Regions from separate parts of the Pseudoalteromonas luteoviolacea genome, predicted to be linked through region 2. Evidence: riboswitches for the same ligand, from Rfam matches in the RefSeq annotation. Region 2 holds a riboswitch; the other holds the start of a gene.
What was found. A riboswitch is a leader RNA that binds a small molecule or an ion and turns the genes downstream of it on or off. The one in region 2 is predicted to bind cyclic di-GMP.
Positions count from the first base shown of each region.

Region 1 (5,915 bases), 550 kb from region 2:
GCATTAAATCCGTTTCAAAAAGTAAGTCTAAAATTCGACTGTTTCTGATATCAACACCAGTGGAAATGGTACTCAGATCGATTGCGAGTTTAACTTGGCCGTCTGCATCGATACTGCCAGACAGGGCGGGGGTATCATTATTTTGTGCAACAAACTGATTTAACTCAGCAACGTGATCTTTTTTTACTGATACATAACTCAGTAAAGACATGGTGCTATCGAGTTGCCATAAACCCGTTTCAGTTACATCATCCGGTGGCGTAGTGGGCTCTGAATTTGTGCAAATATCACCACTTAAAGTCATGGTGACATCACCAGTTAAGCCATTTTTATTGGCGACAAAGCCTAAACCAAATGACTGATTGGCGTGTATGGTATGGCTTTTTGACGAAATGGTACAGCCTGTATCATGGCAGTTGAAATTGCCGTTCCAGCTGTTTTGCAGTGAAATACCTTGATCCCATGTAAGCTCGATGGACCAATCATTAATGTTATGGTCTGACTGATTTTCAATGACGATCTCGGTTTTAAAGCCATTGTTCCAATTGTCTGGAATTGTGAAAGAGCACTGTGCAGCGTGAACAAAAGAGGCACTGGTTAGTAGGCTTAAACAGGCAGCGAACTTAGCGATTTTAGGCGTGCACGGCCAATTATCAGTCAAGGTAAAAAAGCGTGTTAAATTATTGCGTTTCATCTTCTCTCCCTCCTATTGCTGCGCTTCAAAAACAAGGTTAAAACTCACGGGCACTGCGTAACTGATCACCGATAAGTTTGCCAATGTTCTGAGTGTTTCAATGCCAGATTCTAAGCCAAAGTCTGTGGCGGTTAGCACAATTGGCGTTAGGCTTTGCACCATAATTTTATTGTTTGCAAGACGTTGAACAACAACATCCGCGTTTACTTCTTTTATAACGCCAGTGAGGTTGAGTGTGGCTGAGATGGATTGCTTTTCCGTGCTACCAATGGGAAGTGCAACGAGTGCGGCATAGTCGATCGCAAGCAAGGCTTCGGCGGTTGGGAATGATTCTGTATCAAATAAAAACTCTTTCATTCTGCCATCTCGGGTGGCATTAGCGGTATTTACACTGCTGAGATCAATAGCCAGTCTTGCTACCCCTTCTGGTGTAATGCTGCCGCTGATGTTGTTAAACGTATGTGATTCTACGAGGTGCTGTTTTTTGGTCGACACGAAGTAAAGGTGAGAGCTTTGAGGGTCTAACACAAATGGTGCACTGATGGGGGGCGCTTCTGGTACTGAAACCTGAATCGTGATTGGGTCACTGATTGTGCTTATAACGCCGTCGTTGACCGTTAATGTGACGGTAAATGTGCCTGCTTCTTCATAAATATAAGCAGGGTTTGGTTCGCTTGAAGTCTGTCCGTTGCCAAAATCCCAGTTAAATGTGAGCGTATCACCGTCTAAATCAGAAGATTCATCACCATTAAAGTTAATCGTTAGTGGGTAGTCACCAGATGTGATAGAGGCTGATGCAATCGCCGAGGGTGCGTGATTAATGCCACCGTCTAACGAACATAAACCGCCAAGGGAAGGCGTTGTTGGTGCGTCATTTTCTTGTGCTTTTTGTGCATTGAAACCAAAATCTAAACTCTGGCCCGGGTTTATGGTGCGATTGTAATTTTCATTGATGATTTCATAAGGGTTATTGCCACTGTGCCTAGCATGCCATACGCCCGTCAATTTGGTGTTGTCGGCGAATGCCATGAGTACTTTCCAGTCAGAGATGGCAATCTCTTCAGTGTTGGTAATGGTGACTTTGCCACGAAACCCAGAGATCCACTCTTGTTCAACTTCAAAAGCACATTGTGCAGATTCAGGTTGAGCTTCACTAATGGTAACTTGTATTGGGGCTGCTGGATAATCATTCGTTCCATCATTGATGGTCAACAAAACAGAGTAGGCCCCAGCTTGCTCAAAAATATGCTGCGGATTTATGTCATTGGAGCTATGTCCATCGCCAAAATCCCAGCGATAACTGACATTATCTGACGGTAAATTTGCCGTTTCGCTGGTAAAGTTGATAGTTGTGGGTGCTGTGCCTTGGTTTTCGGACGCTGATGCCACAACCTTGACGCCATCATTTTGTGCGCTGCCCTCGCAAATACCAAATAATCTTGGTGCATTAGCGACTTGTCCATTACTCTTTTGGACGTTAAAACCAAACGCTTTGGATGAGCCCGGCTGAATAGTGCTATTCCAGTTGAGGTTGCTAAATTGATATGGGCCATTGCCACTCAATTGGGCGCGCCATGCATTATTAATTGATTCGCCTTGGTTAAACTCTAACCCAACTTCCCAGCCGTTTATAACCGAGTTAGTATTGTTATACACGGTGACTTCAGCTGTATAACCACTTTGCCATTCATTTTTCACATTGAATTCGCATTGTGCGGCTGAGCCGTGTATCGAGTGCCCCAAAACCATCAAACAGAGGCCAGTTTTTAAAAAACTGAGCTGCTTGCTATTGTATCTGTGTTGTCTCATGAAAATTCCCCGAAACATTGCCAATTGACATGTTATTCCCTGCTGTTCTTCGCTAAATAGTCGAACGACCAGAGCTCACAGGCGGTAATAACAAACGCAATAATCAGGTATAAGGTAATACCAAAGGTTGGAGTTATGGCATGACATGCCAACGGCGTGAATACCGATAGATCACACAATGCGCATACAAAAAACCGTATGCACATTTTGAGCAATATAAACGTTGGCATTCAGCAACCCCGCTATCTTAGTTTTCACCTTAGACCGGAAGCTTTGCGTCCCTTTTTTTCAAAAGGTTTGCTATTTTAAGCCTGTTAAAGGAACTTAGCTTAAAATCGCCACAACCGCAAAGCGCCAACTGCAACTTTCACAGTATTTGCACATTTCAATTTAAGATGCTTTGTAAAGTCATACAAAAGCCTCAGGTTTTATCTAATAAGTTTTTATAAATTAGTGTCTTGCACTAAAGTAGTATTTTGAGTGCACAATTTGAAATGAGGGGGAACTGCGTATGGATAAAAAGCCTATAGGTACATTCAGAAATGATTCTAAGGTGAGGCTAAGCCATTTATAAGCCACAGTTAGCTTTTGAGATGCTCTTTCATCGTTAACACAAAATGTTCATCAAGTACCACATTTTTAGATCACATTAAATCTCAAGCTCAATTCTGAGAGTATGGCTATATCTTTAAAATCTAGCTGAGATAGTTAATTAAATATGGATCTCAGGAGTGCTTACTGCAGTTGGGTTATCAACACTCTACAGGTAATCGGGGCCAACGAGATTTATTTTCTGGTGTAAACTCGGTTAATTGTTAGTTAAATGCTTACCTGTATTGTATTATGTTTTATTTGTATCGTTCCAAAATTATAGGGAGTGAAATGAAAAAAATAATATTTGATACAGATCCTGGTATTGACGACGCGATGGCATTGCTTTTCGCTCATGCGTGTAAAGATATTGAAGTAGTTGGTATTACCACTACTTTTGGCAATGCAAGCATAGAGAACACAACGCACAATGCGCTTTATTTAAAACAAAAGTTTGGTATGTCTGCTGAGGTTGCTAAAGGGGTTAACATACCGCTAGATCAAGTGAAAACAGAGCCCGCCACCCTCGTACATGGTGAGAATGGGCTGGGAAATATTGAAATACCCAAAGTTATAAACACGCAGATATCACCGCTTATTGCACATGACTACCTTATCGAAACAATTAAAAATCAGCCAGGAGAAATCACGTTAGTTGCAGTGGGTAGACTCACAAATTTAGCTCTGGCAATTCAAAAGTCGCCTGAAATCTGTGGGTTGGTGAAAGAGGTCATTATCATGGGAGGTGCCTTTGGGCACAACGGTCACACAGGCAACCTGACACCATTTGCTGAAGCAAATGTATATGGAGATCCTTTGGCTGCTGATATTGTTATCAATGCGGATTGGCCAGTCACCATGATTGGGTTAGATGTTACACAGCAAACTTTTATGTCAAATGCGTATTTAGAGATAATGCGGACTAGCAGTGTAAAGTATGGTCAATTTATCTATGACATTACACGGTTTTACGCAAATTTCTACAATGATGACCTTGGTTTAGATGGGTTTTATGTACATGACTCTTCGGCAATTATGTACTTGGTTGCACCGGAAATATTTACAACTACGCAAGGGCGTATAAGAGTCATAACTGATGGGCCTGCAAAAGGTCACACTTTGTTTAAAAGTTCAGACCGAGTTTTTCCAATTGATGAGTGGGCTACTAGACCAAAACAAACAATAGCAATTAATGTTGAGCCTCAAGCATTTAATCAACGATATTTCGATACTATTTGTAGCACTTAAGCCTGCTGGTCAGGCATTTAAGAAATAGAGCTGATTACTTCTTTACGATTCATTAAAACTCGTTCTAATTAAGAGCGTTAATGGTAATTAGATTAGATTTAAAAGAGTGCAGGGTGTTAAATTTTTTTTGGCACCCTTAAATAGGAGCTGCTTAGTGAGTTGTAAATTATATAATAAAACGTAAAGAATGTGGTTTGAAAATCTATTTTGCGTAGTTTTTATTAAGTACTAAGAGGTTGGTTTTTATTTGAAAAGGTATTTCTGGATTTTATTTTATTCTTTCAGTGATTTTTTATTTGACATGATATTTTTAATATATATAATCCGTCCCCAGCATAGAGGGGCTATGCTTTTATATATTAAAAAGGACGACACATGCTTAATAAAGCAATTTTCACTTCTGCATTCATTTTTTCTGTTTCAGCTCAAGCTTCAATTTCTACATATAATTTAACTCCTGTTGTTAAATCACCTTTTCCATTAAGCTATTCTGAATCTGATAAAAGTGGTCTGGATGATGCGAATAAAAAACTTGGTTATTTATCTGAGTTTTCTAAAGCATATGTAGATATTTCTAAACATTTTAATTCTGTTGAATCGGTATGTTTTGAAGTGGATACTGCGTATTCGGGTGCAGGCTCTACACCAGGTATGGCCGGTGTATCAATGTATAAATACTTTGTATACAGTGAAACATTCAGAGGTGATAACCGCGCAAGCACAAGCTCAGGTAGCTTAGCAAGGCCTACTTTCTCTCAGTGTTTCAATGAAAGTGAAGGGTTTGCTAAAAGCTTCATTAGAGAGGGAAAAATCGCATTTACACCATTTACAACTGACCCACGTGTAACCATCAGTGATGTACGGATTCAAGTAAGCGGTGTTTCAAAAATCAAAGGTGATTTGATTACTTTGAATGCTCAATTAAATGCGTTGGGAACACACACAGGTGAAGTTTTGACTCATGCAGTTGAGCCAAATATAACCTACTCAGTAAGTATTATTGAAAATAATATGACTTATAATGATAAAGGTGATAAATATCGCTCTGTCGGTTTAAGTTATGTGAATAATCAAGGTCAAAAGGAAATTAGATCTGTTAATGATTATTCATCTGAATATATCGAAACTCAAGGTGAGATCGAATTATTTTTGATTGGCAATGATGCAACTAGTAAAGGTGATGTTTCTATTAATATTAAGAAAGTTAATATTGATTAAAGTGAATTTTTATAGCGTTACTTAGTCTAGAGCTATAAATTTTTATCAATAAAGCTGCCTCTATTTAACTTGGGTTATTTTAGGTGGCTTTTTTAATTTATGTCTTTATATAATTTTCTTGATGTGTATTATATTTTAATTTCTTTATATTTGTATCTGTTTGCAGTGAGCACTTAGCATGATTTGGGGCTAAGGGACATTTTTTGCAGCTAAGTGTGACTTTGATCTACCTCAATTTTCTCAGTTTTAAGTGTATACCTATACAAAGATGGTTCTCTTTTTTAAGCAGTATTACGTTATAGTATTAATGAGCTATTATCATGTAATGAGGTGTTAAATTTTCATGCTTTTTCTT
Region 1 covers NZ_CP015412.1:94,727-100,641, forward strand. Annotated here, with positions in the region: gene S4054249_RS21175 (DUF1592 domain-containing protein) at 1-694, opposite strand, end outside; gene S4054249_RS26210 (cellulose binding domain-containing protein) at 707-2,503, opposite strand; cyclic di-GMP riboswitch class I at 2,733-2,815, opposite strand; gene S4054249_RS21185 (nucleoside hydrolase) at 3,386-4,342, shown strand; gene S4054249_RS21190 (hypothetical protein) at 4,718-5,560, shown strand.
Region 1: it holds a riboswitch for cyclic di-GMP, as region 2 does, so the genes downstream of both, S4054249_RS26210 (cellulose binding domain-containing protein) here and S4054249_RS23255 (DUF4955 domain-containing protein) in region 2, are expected to answer to the same signal.

Region 2 (5,915 bases):
GAAATTAATGATGAAAAATTAGTGATAGGTGCCCTTGAAGTCGATTTGGGTAATCGACAAGTGCTACTCGGTGGTCAAAATATTCAAGTATCAAGCAATGAGTTTGATGTCTTATGGGTGCTAGCCAAGCATGCCGGTAGCGTCGTAACACGTCAGGATTTAGTGCAGGAGCTGCGAGGCTTTGAGTATGATGGCTTTGATCGCACCATAGATTTACGCGTATCCCGTTTACGAAAAAAGCTCGGTGATAAAGAGGCGCCATACAAAATCGCCACCGTCTGGGGTAAGGGCTATCAGCTTTCGAAGGATACTTGGTAATGTATTTATTTAGAAGGCAGTGTATATAAAATGTGGCGGTTTGTTGTTGCGCTTGTAAGTGTGCTGCTCATTGCAAGCATAGCTCTAGGCCAGGTATTTGATGTCCTTTATTCCTCAGAAGAGTCTGCACAGTCAGATGTATCAGAACAGCTCTCTTTGGCATTGCCATTACTAGAGATGATGGCATCTCAAGAAAGTCAGTTCGTTTTTGACAAACAGCTTCAACAGACAATTTTGGATAATAGCAATACATCTGTGCGCCTTCACGTTATGAATGAGTACCCTTTGCCGATTCAATTACAACAGCAACTTCAAAGACAAGAGCCTGTATTTCTCGAGACGCAGGATCACGTGAAAGTCCACTTGTTGACTAATGAACAGAATATTTTGGTTTATCAGTATGATAAACGGACTGAGCAGGATGATTACCGCCTTTCTTTAACGCTTATTTTTTACCTTCTTCTCGTCATCATTTTAGTGCTTTTCTTAACCCCTTTTGTTCGTCGGCTAATGCATTTAAGCGATACAGCCGCCAAATTTGGTGATGGTCAATTAGATGTCAGGTTGAAGGTGGGCACGCTTTGGTATATCCGAGATATTGAGCAGTCATTTAATCAGATGGCAAACAAGATTAATCTGCTCATGGATGATATTAAATTGCTTGCTGGTGGATTATCCCATGAGTTAAGGACCCCATTGGCCCGAATAAGAATGGGCCTAGATACCATTGTCGAAACACAAGATGAAGCGCTTAGGGCTAAATACGAAGCGCGCGTAAACCAGCAATTAGATGATATGGAAGGCTTGCTGATCCATATGTTGGATTTTGCTAGGTTGCAGCATAGTTTAGATGAGGCCAACCCACAGTCACTTGACTTAGCTGTGGTACTTCGTAACTTAGTTGACGTTTCTTTTGATGGTGCTGTTGAGCTTAATATCACACCGCAACAGGCGTTTATTAGTGTTGATCAACGTTATTTTTCTATGGCTATTTCTAATATTATTGATAATGCATTGAAGTATGGGCATAGCCGCTGTTTAGTGACCTTATATCAAGATAATAGTGAATTTGTAGTTGCAATCAGTGATGATGGAAAAGGGATTGATGTCCGTAAACTGAATGATATTTTCAAACCATTTGTCAGACTCAACCGCCAGCACTGTGCTGGGTTTGGTATTGGTTTAGCATTCAGTGCCAAAATTATCACACGTTACCGAGGACGAGTATCAGCTGGTGCGTGCTCAGAATTAGGAGGCGCTTGTATTACCGTTAGGATCCCAGCCCTTTAAAAAGTGTTTTTACGCTTATTAGTGCAATGCAGTGGCTGCCAATGTAATCGCGATGATCTGCAGCGGCGCTTTCATAGGTCAATTTCCCCTTATTTTGTACACAAAACAGTGCCTAATACGCTGATATTGGTACCTTTAAAAGGGAATATTTTATCTGTAATATAATTTTAATAATTTATAATTCCTGCTTGGACAACGAATTAGGATTTTTGCTCTAATTAATAATTGACCAATTTGGAACCTTCCTATACATTCCTCCTGAAATTTACACAAACTGTAGTTACTGGCAAACTAGGTGAAAGCCTAGGACGCAAAGCTTCCGGTCTAAATGCATTGTATACTCATGCGATGCACACGATAGCGGGGTTGCTTCATAGTTAGGGATACTATGAATATTCAAGAGGGATGTGACTGCCAGATCTACTCAATACCACTACAAACGTAGTTATTTGAGGATAGATATGAAAACATTTTCTAATAAACCATTACTTGTAGCACTATGCGCTGTGACAGGCTGGTTTCCAATGCAGGGTTATGCAAACGATTTTTGGCATAGCTACCTAGAATCTAGATCATCACAATCAGATCTGAGAGATCCAAGCACGCAAATAGCAGATGATCAGATCATCTCTAACTTTTCATACGCAGGCTATCAGTTCTCGAACCAAGCGATCCCGAACGTCAATGAACTGGGTTACCGTATTTTTGATGTAACTGGTTACGGTGCAGATATCGCTCCAGGTCGCTCTGACAAACAAGCAGTACGTGATGCCATTGCGGCAGCTGAAAAGCATATTGATGAAGGTGGTAAAGGCGCAGTTATTTATTTCCCTAACGGTACGTATGACCTGAATACATTGTCTGATGTTGCAGACATAGATAAGTCCGATACTGTTGAAGGTCGTAAGAGCCGTGAAAGCGCAACGATCAAGATATCACGTGGCAACATGATATTGCGTGGTGAGAGTCAGCTCAGTATTTTAAAAATGGACCAGCATTTAGATTTAGTTTATCCAAATAAAATGTGGACAAGTCCTTATCTATTTGAGATTGGTTATAACTACGCTAACCGCGACCCTAAAGTGAAAAGTGTACGCGAGTCGGTAACCTCTCCTAGTAAAGAGCGTTTTATTACTGATATTACTTCTAGCCACCCAAGACAATCTACGCGTTCTGTGCAAGTTCGTGATACATCTTTGCTTAAAGTTGGTCAGTGGGTACAACTGTCTCGCTTTGACCCTCGCACAGAGACGATTGCCAAAGCATTATCACCTTATAAGTTAGATGGTAAGTGGGGGATGATCAAAAAAGGGGTTCGCTCACAAGAGTTTCATCAAATCACTGCCATTGAAGATAATGAAGTGACATTCGCCGCGGTTATCCATCATGATGTTGAAAACGATGGTTACTGGGGTTTGAAACAAGCGCGTCTGGTACAAAATATCGGTGTTGAAAATCTGACGATTCAAGGTAATTGGCATGAAGCATTCAAACACCATAAAAGTGGTGTACATGATGGTGGATGGAGTGCTATCCGTTTCTCTCGTGTTGCACATGCATGGCTTAAAAACGTGGAGTTTATCGACTTAAACCAAGGCGTTTCTGTGGTAAACAGTGCCGCGATGACCTTAAAAGACTTAGCGTTTACTGGTAACCCAGGTCATATCAGCTTAGACATTAATGCATCGACCCATGTTTTGGCACAAAACATTGATGATCAAGCTGAGCACTGGCATGCGGCAGGCTTTTCTCATAAAGCTGCGGGCAACGTAATTTCTGGCTCAACACACTCACCTGATCGCTTTCATAACTTGCATGCCAATATGCCTTACAGCAATTTAATTGAAAACAGTACTGGCGGTTGGAATTATGGCTTTATGGGCGGCTCTGTCGGTGCACAGCCTAACCACCTTAAGCATTTAGTGTTTTGGAACATCACGAATACAGCACAAAACGAGTCAATTGATAAGTGGGCGTTTATGCGCCACGACAGTAAGTATGGTCGTGTGATCATGCCATATGTTGTTGGTTTAAAAGGCGCTGGATTCAATGGCTTTGAGAGTCAGCAAAGATATGACACAAGTTTGGCTGATAAGCCACAAGCACATGTGCAAAGTCACACTGATATCGAAAGTTTATACGCGCAACAGTTACAGCAGCGCCGCTGTGCAAAAAAAGTGACTGGTGACAATTTAATTGGTGCTTGGTCATTGAAAGGCAGTGTATGTGACCTGTCAGGTCAAGGGCAAGATGGCAAAGTGTATGGTGAATATCAAGGTACATTTAACGGCGTTGATCAGCGCATTGAGCTCGGTGACATCGACCAATTCAGCAAAATTGAGCTTGAGTTTAGATACGAGAATTTCAGCACGACTAAAACGGGTTTCATGTTATCGAAAGGCAATTACGGTACACAAAACGCATATTACATCCAAGTAAATAAAGAAGGTGTCATCAGTGCACGTATCAATGGTAAAGGTGTCAACGCAGGTAACTTTGCTGATGGCAAATGGCACAAACTTGAAATGCAGTTAGAGGGTAACGTTTTATCACTGAGCATTGATGGACAGTCAATGGGTAGCAAGAGCATTGTGCTACCAAAGCAAAATGATGTACCACTTAGCATCGGCTCTACACCAAAGAATACATACCCGTTCAAAGGTGAAGTAAGAAACGTTCGCGTATATCGCTAATTTTTACAAGGTGCCTACCAAGCTGGATACAGGCAGTTGGCACCTATTTTCAAGATTTATTTGGCCAGCATAGAAGGCTGACAAAATAGTAGTAAGGTATTAAACATGACAACATTACCTCCATATAAAAAGTATGCAATCGTGGCTTTAGCGTTAGTATTTGGCTGGTTTTCTAGCTTTATGATTAATGGTATTGAAGTAAATGAAACATCTATGTATTGCTTAAAGCTTAAAGATAAAGCAAACATGGATTTATGTAGTAAAGACGCACTATAAATTATGTTGTGAAGCTCGGTGCATATGAAATGCACCGAGCGTTATAGCCACTAGTCTAAATGTTGTTGGCTTTCTGTACTTGTCTATAAATACTCTGGCTCACTGCTTTAAGTTTATCAATCTTATTCATCCCTGCCCTGCTGAGTGTAAATTCTTTTTTAAATATATTGTCAGGTCACTATCCCTAATTTATTGCTTAATTAGGCTACACACTGTTACAAATTCCGTATATCTAGTCTGCTATATTAATTGTTCAATTAGATTATGTGAGATTGTTTTGAAAGGCTTTAAGCAGAGTTTAGTTTTAGTGATTATACTGGGTTTGAGTGGGTGTGTGTTTGCGCCGAAAAAGTCTACTTATTTTGATGAGCATTGCGATCTTGTGCGCGAAAAAACGGATATTGATGTCATCGTCTTTGCTGATGAAGCGTCTAATGTGACGCCTTACTATCCAAATGATATTTATATTCCTGCATTGGTGGCTGCAACGTCTGCTGCATTTTCATCAGTTGCTTATATATATGATAATATGCAGGATTCAATTGAGTATAAAGAACAGTGCGGTGACCGAGTACACTCGGATCAAGGTGCTAAAGGTACTGAGGAATCTGCAAGGTCATGTTCAGATAGTGAACTGTGTGGAATTGAAAGAAAGCGATGAGTGACAGTTTGTAAAGGGGGTTTACGGGAACAGAAAAAGCCGCATATAGCGACTTTATCCAGGGGGTAATCAAATAGGTTGCTTACTAAGATTAACTCTCGTTTTCTAGCAGCTTGCCTTTGCCGATTTCAATTTTTCTCGGTTTCAATGCTTCAGGCACTTCTCTTTCTAATTTGACGACCAGTAATCCGTTTTCTAGTTCTGCACCGATGACTCTGACATGATCGCCAAGCTGGAAGCTTTGTTCAAAATTACGTTCAGCGATGCCTTGGTGTATAAATTTACGCTCTACACTCTCTTCTTTATTAGCTTTTTGACCTTTGATCCTGAGCGTATTGTTCTCAGACTCTATATGTAATTCACTTTCGCTAAACCCGGCCACAGCCATAGTGATTTGGTATTTGTCTTGGTCTAGTGCTTCGATGTTATATGGTGGATAACTTGCTTGCTTGCCATTGTGGGCAGCACGGTCCATAAGTGATGCTAAATGATCGAAGCCAATGAATGAACGGTATAGTGGAGTTAGATCTACGTTGCGCATAATAATATCCTCTTAATAAGCGATAATGTTTGTTTACCCTTCTTGTGAACTGATAAACAAACTAAAAAAATAACATTTGTTTTGGTTGGGACCCTGTCGGCGTCCTCACAATACTATCTATGGACGGGGCAAATAG
Region 2 covers NZ_CP015412.1:647,785-653,699, forward strand. Annotated here, with positions in the region: gene S4054249_RS23245 (response regulator transcription factor) at 1-318, shown strand, start outside; gene S4054249_RS23250 (ATP-binding protein) at 349-1,608, shown strand; cyclic di-GMP riboswitch class I at 1,884-1,982, shown strand; gene S4054249_RS23255 (DUF4955 domain-containing protein) at 2,070-4,301, shown strand; gene S4054249_RS26745 (hypothetical protein) at 4,407-4,577, shown strand; gene S4054249_RS23260 (hypothetical protein) at 4,912-5,238, shown strand; gene S4054249_RS23265 (Hsp20 family protein) at 5,330-5,779, opposite strand.